One region of the Massilia sp. P2_C2 genome, then DNA from elsewhere that is predicted to be linked to it. Evidence: predicted binding sites of a transcription regulator. Region 1 holds the regulator's gene; each other region holds the start of a gene.
What was found. The regulator FNR, encoded in region 1, switches genes on or off when oxygen is low (the NO sensors DNR and NnrR bind a similar motif). The targets are predictions, from matches to a motif close to TTGATNNNNATCAA.
Positions count from the first base shown of each region.

Region 2: the regulator FNR is predicted to act here: its motif matches at 2,108-2,121, upstream of hemN (oxygen-independent coproporphyrinogen III oxidase).
Region 3: the regulator FNR is predicted to act here: its motif matches at 2,357-2,370, upstream of AC1DYX_RS29250 (glycine-rich domain-containing protein).

Region 1 is NZ_JBFUDR010000234.1:2,321-5,598, reverse strand. It holds gene ccoG (cytochrome c oxidase accessory protein CcoG) at 1-647, shown strand, start outside; gene AC1DYX_RS22445 (FixH family protein) at 668-1,183, shown strand; gene fnr (fumarate/nitrate reduction transcriptional regulator Fnr) at 1,201-1,968, opposite strand; gene AC1DYX_RS22435 (cytochrome ubiquinol oxidase subunit I) at 2,169-3,278, shown strand, end outside.
Region 2 is NZ_JBFUDR010000202.1:3,918-7,195, reverse strand. It holds gene AC1DYX_RS20950 (Pls/PosA family non-ribosomal peptide synthetase) at 1-150, opposite strand, end outside; gene AC1DYX_RS20945 (methyl-accepting chemotaxis protein) at 405-1,952, shown strand; gene hemN (oxygen-independent coproporphyrinogen III oxidase) at 2,181-3,278, shown strand, end outside.
Region 3 is NZ_JBFUDR010000456.1:270-3,547, reverse strand. It holds partial or broken gene AC1DYX_RS29255 (CHASE domain-containing protein) at 1-1,159, opposite strand, end outside; gene AC1DYX_RS29250 (glycine-rich domain-containing protein) at 1,389-2,183, opposite strand; partial or broken gene AC1DYX_RS29245 (sensor histidine kinase) at 2,507-3,278, opposite strand, start outside.

The sequences.
Region 1 (3,278 bases):
AGGCAGGGAAAACCGACGGCGACTGCATCGACTGCAGCCTGTGCGTGCAGGTCTGCCCGACCGGCATCGACATCCGCAACGGCCTGCAATACGAATGCATCGGCTGCGCCGCCTGCATCGACGCCTGCGACGGCGTGATGGACAAGGTGCGCAAGCCGCATGGCCTGATCCGCTACGCCACCGAAAACGCGTTGGCCGGCGGCTGGGATGCGCAGCAGATCCGCGCGCGCCTGCTGCGCCCGCGCACGATCGGCTACGGCCTGGTGCTCGTGCTGATGGCGGCCGGCATGAGCACGGCGCTGGCGCTGCGGACGCCGCTGAAGCTGGACGTGATCCGCGACCGCGGTTCGATGGGCCGCGAAGTGGAGGGCGGCCAGATCGAGAACGTGTACCGCCTGCAGCTGATGAACACGGGCGAACAGGGGCATCTGTTCCACATCGCGGTGAGCGGCATCCGCTCCGCCACCGTCGTGGACGAGGATATCGTCGAACTGGACGGCGCCTCCGCGCGCGCCGTGCCCGTGCGCGTGCGCGTCGCGCATGGCGCCGCACCGACGGGGTCGAACGCGCTGGCCTTCACCGTGACGGCGCAGGACGAGCCGTCGCTGCACGTGACCGAGAAGGCCGTCTTCATCGTACCGAGATAAACGACAACAGGATCAACAACATGCACGCGACTTCACACTCCACCGGGGCCGGCCCCTGGTACACCCATCGGTGGCCGTGGTTCCTGATGCTCGGCCCGGCCACGGTGCTGGTGGGAGGCGCCTTCGTCGCCTGGCTCGCCGTCGGCCATCCGGACGCCCTCGTCGTGGGCGACTACTACAAGCAGGGCAAGGCGATCAACCAGGAGCTGCGCCGCGACCGCGCGGCGACGAAGCTCGGGCTGACTTTGCAGGCACACTACGACGCGCAGACGGGCATGCTATCGGGCCGACTTGCTGCGCGCACGGGTACGGCGCAAGCGGCCCCGTTCACGATCTACCTCGCGCACCCGACGCTGCCGCAGCGCGACCTGCGCCTGTTCGTGCGTCCGGCCGAAGACGGCACGTTCAAGGTGGCGCTGCCCGCGCTGGAACGCACGCACTGGCAGGTCGTCGTCGAAGGCGGGCTGCGCGACTGGCGGCTGGCGAAAGGGTGGGATGGCGTGCGGACGCTTACGATCGTGGCGGATGCACCCTGACGTCCGCGTGAGCCCGATCAGGCCATCGGGCTGCACTGCTCCGTCCCGGCCGCCATTGCCTTCAGCCGCACGGGTTCGAGCAGCTCGACTTCGCGCTTGTCGACCTGCACGAGGCCCAGCTTCTTGAAACGCGACAGCAGGCGGCTGATGCTTTCGATGGTCAGGCCGAGGTAGTTGCCGATGTCCTCGCGCGACATGCGCAGCTGGAAGCGCGTGGCCGAATAGCCGCGTGCCGCGTAGCGGGCGGACAGGTTGATGAGGAAGACGGCGAAACGCTGCTCGGCGCGCATATTGCCCAGCAACAGCATGACGTTTTGCTCGCGTGTGATTTCCTGGCTCATGATGCGGTGGAAGTGGCGCAGCAGCGCAGGCACCTGGCCGAACAGTTCTTCCAGGTGCGCGAACGGGATTTCGCAGACTTCGCTGTCTTCCAGCGCGACGGCGTCGCAGTGGTGGCGGTCGCCGCTGATGGCGTCCATGCCGAGCAGCTCGCCGGCCATCTGGAAACCCGTGATCTGCGACTCGCCCGCCGCGTTGATCTGGTACGTCTTGAAGTGGCCGAAGCGCACCGCGTACAGGTTGCGGAACGGATCGCCCATCTTGTACAAGGGCTCGTCGCGTTCCAGGCGCCGGCGCTTGCCGATGATCTTGTCCAGGCGGTCGATGTCCGCGTCTTCCAGGCCCATCGGCAGGCACAGCTGGTGCATGCTGCATGCCGCGCAACTGATCTTCAGCGCGTTGACATTGATGGGTTTATCGAAAGTAATGGTATCAGCGGAAATCATGGAGAGCGCCTCGGGGTAGTGCCTTGATTATAGACGTATTCATGCCGTGATCCCGATGGAAATCAAACATTCATTGTCGCAGTGCTACATGAAGTGTAGTGTTCGCGCACGAATATGGCAGACACGGCACGCCGATGCCGCCAACCGTGCGCGGGATGAGCCATGCTAGATTCCGTCCATCGCAACGACGAGGATTCGGCATGCATGGCTCGACGGCCCTGGACCTGGCGCGCGTCCAGTTCGCATTCACGATGTCGTTTCACATCCTGTTCCCGGCCATCACCATCGGCCTGGCCAGCTATCTCGCCGTGCTCGAAGGGTGCTGGCTGATGACGCGGCGCCAGGTCTTCCTCGACCTGTACCACTTCTGGCTGCGCATCTTCGCCGTCGCCTTCGGCATGGGCRTCGTGTCCGGCATTGTCATGGCTTACCAGTTCGGCACCAACTGGGGTTTCTTTTCGGAGTATGCCGGACCCATCACGGGGCCGCTGCTCGCCTACGAGGTATTGACGGCCTTTTTCCTGGAAGCGGGCTTCCTCGGCGTGATGCTGTTCGGGTGGACGCGCGTCGGCCCGGGCCTGCATTTCCTCGCCACGTGCATGGTGGCGCTGGGTACGCTGATTTCGGCCACGTGGATCCTCGGCGCCAACAGCTGGATGCAGACGCCGCAGGGCTATCTCATCGCGGACGGGCGCATGGTGCCCGCCGACTGGTTCGCCATCGTGTTCAATCCGTCGTTCCCGTACCGCCTCGCGCACATGGCCAYTGCCGCGTTCCTGTCGACGGCGCTGTTCGTCGGCGCCTCCGCCGCATGGCACCTGCGGCGCGGCAAGGATGGCCCGGCGCTGCGCACGATGTTCTCGATGGCGATGTGGATGATGGTGGCCGTGGCGCCTGTGCAGGCATTCGTGGGCGACCTGCACGGGCTCAACACCCTGAAGCACCAGCCCGCGAAGATCGCGGCCCTCGAAGGCCACTGGCAGGGCGACGGCAAGCCGCTGCCGCTGCTGCTGTTCGGCGTGCCGGACATGGACGCCGAGCGCACCCGCTACGCCATCGGTATTCCGCGCCTCGGCAGCCTCGTGCTCACGCACAGCTGGAACGGCCAGATCCCGGGGTTGAAGGATTTTCGGCGCGACGAGCGGCCGAATGCGCTCATCGTGTTCTGGAGTTTCCGTGTGATGGTCGGACTCGGCCTGCTGATGATCGCGCTGGGCGCATGGAGCCTGTGGCTGCGCTGGCGTGGCCGGCTGTACGACACGCGCGCGTTCCTGCGCCTGGCGCAATGGATGGGACCCGCGGGCCTCGTC
Region 2 (3,278 bases), on a different contig from region 1:
ACGGTCGCCGGCGATGAGGGCCGGCTGGTCCGGCGCGCGCCGCGCGCTGGCGTCCAGCAGGTCGGCCAGGATCTCGTCGCGCAACAGCTCGGGCTGGTGCGGACCATAGAGGACATCGGGATGCCGTGTCAGAGGAGAGATATCGTTCATCAACGGCTACTTTGGGTTGGTTAAGTCTTTATCAAGCAAAAACACGATGCGCATCAAGGTTGGTATAGCGATCCCAGCGGGCATTTGCGCGCAGGGTACATCATTTTAACGGCCGGGCGGCGCCCGTGTTTCTTGCCGTGGCCGTTTAACAGTTATTCCGCCATTTTTGATCTGCATCAAGGAGCAAACCAGCCGTGATTTCATAAAATTTCCAAAAATCAATAAAACCATGCCAGGACAACAAGGAGTCACGCTTGCGTACCAATCTGCCCGTCACGGGTATCGAATATCCGTTGCAGGACGGCCAATCCATCGTCTCGAAGACCGATACGAAGGGCCGTATCACCTATGTCAACCCGACCTTCATCGAGGTCAGCGGCTTCGCCGAGGAAGAACTGATCGGCAAGGCCCACAACATGGTCCGCCACCCGGACATGCCGCCCGAGGCGTTTGCTGACCTGTGGCAAACGCTGCAGGCGGGCGAGCCGTGGACAGGACTCGTGAAAAATCGTCGAAAAAACGGCGATTTCTACTGGGTCGTCGCGAATGTGGTCCCCATCAAGGAGGCCGGCGCGACGGTCGGCTACATGTCGGTGCGCACGCGTCCCACGCGCGACCAGGTCGAGCGGGCCGAGGCCCTCTACAAGCGCATGCGCGCCGGCCGGGCCGACGGATTGACCATCCGCCGCGGCGCTCCCGTCCGCACGGCCTGGTGGGCCGGCCTGCTGGACCTGCGCCACCTGCCGCTGGGCCGGCGCCTGGGCATCATGATGAGCGCGCAGGCGGTGCTGATGCTGGCGCTGGCCGGCGTCACCCACGAATGGGGTTGGCGCCTGCTGGCCCTGGCCGGCGCCGCACTGACGTTGGCCGCCTGGGCCGAACTGCACCGCGCCATCGTCGCGCCGATGCAGACGGCGCTGGACGCGGTGTACGCGCTGGCCGGTGGCGACCTGTCGCGCATGCCCGCGCGCGGGCGCGACGACGAGATGGGCCGCCTGTTGCTGGCGCTGCGCCAGCTGAACATCAACCTGACGGCAATCGTGGGCGACGTGCGGACCAGTGTCGACTCGATCGAGGCCGCGACGCGCGCCATCGCCGAGGGCAACCAGGACCTGGCGCAGCGCACGGAGGAGCAGGCCGCCAGCCTGGAGCAGACGGCCGCGAGCCTCGCGCAAATCGCCGCCAAGGCGGGCCAGAACACCGACAGCGCGGAGCGCGCCGATGGCCTCGTGGGCGAGGCGTCGCGCGTGGCCGGCCGCGGCGGCGAGGCGGTGCAGGAAGTCGGCAGCACGATGGGCCAGATCAGCGGATCGGCCACGCGCATCGTCGACATCATCGGCCTGATCGACGGCATCGCGTTCCAGACCAATATCCTGGCCCTGAACGCCGCGGTGGAAGCGGCGCGCGCGGGCGAGCAGGGGCGCGGCTTCGCCGTCGTGGCGGGCGAGGTGCGCAGCCTGGCGCAGCGCTCGGCCGGGGCGGCGAAGGAAATCAAGGCGCTGATCGACGATTCCGTGCACAAGGTCGGGCAGGGCAACGAGCTGGTGGATGCTGCCGGCCGCACGATGCGCGCAGTCGTGACCTCGGTGCAGGACGCGGCCGTCATCATGGAAGACATCACGGCAGCGTCGCGCGTGCAGAACGAGGGCATCGCGGAGGTGAATGCGGCGCTGGTGCAACTGGATGGCATCACGCGCGAGAACGCCGGCCTCGTCGAGGAATCGGCCGCGGCGTCGGCCAGTGTGGCGGCGCAGGCGGGGCATCTGGCGCAGGTGTTGTCGGTCTTTAAACTCGCCCGATAATCGTCAGACCGCCCGTGCCGTTACACCCATGGTGGGCACGGGGTGCCCACCATACGATGTCACGATTACCGTAGGGTGGGCTCCCCGAGCCCACCAGGCGCATGCGTCGTCGCGGCAACGAGCCGGCCAAGGTACCAGACCCGGTTTTTGGATTTTTGATGCAAGTCAAGGATTTTGCGAGACCCCCTCAATAAACTCCTTTCATACAATGCAGGAAGGAGTTTCAAGATGTTCGATGCAGTCCCCCGCGCCCCGGCGCTCCATGCGTTCCAGCCCGTCGTCGAATTCGACGCCGGCCTGATCGCCCGGTTGAGCCGCAACGGCCCCCGTTATACCTCGTATCCGACGGCGGACCGCTTCACGGAATCGTTCGGCTACCGCGATTTCCTGCACGCCGTCGCCGACCTGCGCACGCGCGGGGCCGGCAAGCCGCTGTCGCTGTACCTGCACATTCCGTTCTGCGACACCGTCTGCTACTACTGCGCCTGCAACAAGATCGTCACGAAGAACCGCGACAAGGCCGCCACCTATCTCGCCTACCTGAAGCGCGAAGTGGAGATGCAGGGCCGCCTGTTCGCCGGCATGAACGACATCGAGCAGCTGCACTTCGGCGGCGGCACGCCGACCTATCTGTCGGATTCGCAGATGGAAGACCTGATGACGCACCTGCGCCGCTGCTTCCGCTTTGCGCCGGACAGCGTCGGCGAGTATTCGATCGAGATCGATCCGCGCACCGTGTCGATCGGCCGCGTGCACAGCTTGCGGCGCCAGGGGTTCAACCGCATCAGCCTGGGCGTGCAGGACTTCGATTCGGACGTGCAGGAGGCCGTGAACCGCATCCAGCCCGAGGCCGAGACGCGCGCCATCATCCAGGCCGCGCGCGACGCGGGTTTCCGTTCCGTCAGCATCGACCTGATCTACGGCCTGCCGAAACAGACGACCGACACGATGCGCGCCACGCTGGACAAGGTGATCGCGGCATCCCCGGACCGCATCGCCGTCTACCATTACGCGCACATGCCGCACCTGTTCAAGCCGCAGCGCCGCATCAACGAAGCGGACATGCCGGACAGCGACACGAAGCTGCGCATGCTCCAGCTGTGCATCGAGCGCCTGACGGCCGCGGGCTATGTCTACATCGGCATGGACCATTTCGCCAAGCCCGACGACGACCTCGCCGTGGCCCAGATGCAGGGCCGCCTGCACCGCAATTTCCAGGGTTATTCGACGCACGCGGACACCGACCTCGTGTCCTGTGGCGTGTCGGCCATCAGCGCCGTCGGCGCCACGTACAGCCAGAACGTCAAGACGCTCGACGCCTATTAC
Region 3 (3,278 bases), on a different contig from region 1:
TGAGCTTCTGGTGCGACACCTGCAGCCTGGTCTGGCTCTCGCGCAGTTCGCTCGTCATTTCCTGCGCGAGCGCGAGGGCGGCGCGGCGCGATGAAGTCAGCGTATGCAACAGGGCATACAGCAGGACCGAGCCGAGGAAGCCGAACGCCATCATCAGCTTCGGATAATAGGTGTCGAATTCCGTGTACAGCGCGGATTTGCGGACACTGTAGACGGTCTTCCAGGGGCGTCCGTTGAAATCCAGCGGCAGCGTGGTAGTGAATACGTCGTCGCCGCTGTCGAGGGCAGGCGTGGGATTGCCGGCGGTGCCGCGGCTGTCGAACAGTGCGAGCGGGCGGCCGCTGGTATCCCGGCCGTAGGTGTCGGTGCCGGGGCCGGTATCGTACAGGGTCATGCGCAGGCCCTTGATCGGGATCTCGTCGATCACGCCATGCAGCAGTTTGGGCATGTTGAACGCGATCCCGAGCGAGCCGGCGTAGGCCGCCCGGCGATGCTCCACGGTGTCGAGCGGCAAGCCGAACTGGTAGACCGGCGTGCGCATGCCGAGGAAGATGTTGTTCGGCGTGGACAGCGCGGGAATCGGCGTGCCGGCCGCGTACAGCGTCGCATTGTCGCGCGCTGCCATCAGTTGCTTGTTGAAGTAGCGATTGGTCGCCAGGTCGATCCCATACAGCGCCGGATTTTTCGGGTCGGGTTCGAAGTAGGCGATCGGCAGATAGTCGGGCCGGACGCCCGGCGGCGAGATCTCCAGCGTCGCACCCTTGCCGAGATGGTGCGACATTTCCTCGCGCAGGTCGTCCATGAAGGCTTCCCTGTCGGCTTCGGTGACGTAGACGGCGAAATTCATGCTGTCGACGGCCGGATAATTGCGCGGCAGGTTCAGGCCGAGCACGTATTCGTGGAACCGGCGGTGCGTCATGATGTCCGTGCTCTGCAACATGCTGCCCGCAGCGCGCAGCAGGTCGGTATACGATTTCAATCGGACGCTGATGACGCTTTGCGCGTGTTTCGCATGGTTGACGAAGCGCGCCTCGGCGTCGCCTTCGATCGAATGGGTCGTGATCATGTACAGCACGCTGCCGACCAGCGAGGACAGCAGGGCGCCTGCCCAGAACGAGAACCGCGTGACCGAAAACGCATCTCTCAGTGTTGTTGCCATGAAAATACGTCTCTCAAGATGTGTTCCGGCGCTGTCGAGCATGCAATGTTAATTTTTGTAAAATACTTGTCTTGCGCTCCGGCTGTACCTAGCAGTTCGAAGAGTTGTTCTCTTATGCAATCGATATATATCGCAGGCGCCGGGAAACGAAAAAGCCCGCTTGCGAGCGGGCAGGTTTGTCAGCGTGGGGCGACTGTAGCCGGCAAGACAGTCTGCCCCGGATAGATCGTCAGGCGGACAGCGCGGCCGGGATGCTGTCGGCGCGGGGCGTATCCGCCTGAGGTCCGGCTGGTCGGATGCGCGGCCCGGCGCAATAGGCGGGTTCGACACGGGGACCGGCGCAGTACGCGGTGGCCGCCACGGCGCCCTCGCTACGGGCGGCCTGCGCCTTGACGCGCGGCCCGGCGCAATAGGCCGTTTCGACACGGGGGCCGGCGCAGTACGCGGTGGCTGCCACGGCGCCCTCGCCACGGGCGGCCTGCACCTTGATGCGCGGCCCGGCACAATAGGCCGTTTCGACACGGGGGCCGGCGCAGTACGCGGTGGCCGCCACGGCGCCCTCGCCACGAGCGGCTTGCGCCCTGACGCGTGGCCCGGCGCAATAGCCCGTGTGCGCTCCATCTTCGCTCCGTGCTGCCATGCCCGGATAGGCTTCGCCGAAGGTGGCTTCGTACAGTTCGCGCATGCGCTCGCCGCTGTCCAGGCGGAATTGCTCATCGTCCCCGCCGCGCATGCCGACGTACGGATAGTGGTGCAGGAAGTAGCCGAACACCTGCTCGCAATCGGCGGCGTATTTCATCGTGTCGAGGATGTGGTAGTGCCAGAACGTGTCGACGTCGACCAGCGGCGCGGTGTCCTCGTCCGGGTAGATCTTCATCAGGCACAGGAAGCGGCGGTATTCCTTTTCGACGGCATTGGCCTTTTCCAGGCTCCAGCCTTCGCCCGATTCCACATGCATCAGTTTCATCTTGATCGGTTCCAGGTCGAGTTGCGTCACAGCTTTAAACAGGTCGTTGGCGTTCATGGTTGTCCTCATTGATTGGTTGAGTACTGCTATCTCAAGTTATGGTTGTGCGATAAATCAAATGCCGGCTACAATATTTGCGTGCTTCATGCGATGACCTACGGCAACACACTGTCGGATTTGCAGATGTGTCTTACATGTGATCAATGTAGCTGAGGCAATTAGTTGTGATATTGATATTTATCAAACAAACAACATTTGTTGCCTGAATGGCTATGCAGTGACGATTTGATGGGGTAGTGCCGACCTGGGAGAGAAGCGAGGTCGGAAAGGCGACCTGGCCGCCCGTTGCGGAGCGGGCGAGAGGCTGGAAGTGCGCGGATTCAGATCAGGGGCGAACCCTGGCCATGCTTGAATGGTTCGGGGATCGGCTGCGTCAATCCTCCCATGACGGGTGCCGACACCATCACGGTCGTGCCGCCGTCCGGCTCGCTGAACACGGCGCAGGTGCCCCCGAGGATCACGATGCGCTCCTCGATGCCCACCAGACCGAATGAACCGTATTTGTTGCGCCCGCCAGGCGGCAGGCCGCAACCGTTGTCGCGCACCGTCAGCGACAGCCAGCCGCCGTTCAGGCGCAGCTCCACCTTCACGCGCGTCGCGTTGGCGTGCCGCACGATGTTCGTGAGCGATTCCTGCAGGATKCGGAAGAAGGCCGTGGCGCAGTGGTCGGGCAGGGCGATCTCGCCATGGTCGTCCTGCACCTCGCACTGGATGCCCGTGCGCCGCTGGAACTGGTTGACCTGCCATTCGACGGCCGCGGACAGCCCGAGGTCGAGCACGGTCGGGCGCAGGTCGTTGATGATCTGGCGCACGCTCTTGATCGTCGTATCGATCTGCAGCAGGGTGGCGCGGGCGCGCTTGTGCAGGTGGCTGTGCGTGCCCTTCGTGCGTCCGGCCAGCAGTTCGGCTTCGATGCGCAGCGCCAGCAGGCTCTGGCCGAGGTCGTCGTGGATCTCGCGCGCGATGCGCTTGCGCTCCATTTCCTTGATCTGGTAGGCATGGTCGGCCAGGCGCCTGAGCTTCTGGTGCGACASCTGCAGCCTGGTCTGGCTCTCGCGCAGTTCGCTCGTCATTTCCTGCGCGAGCGCGAGG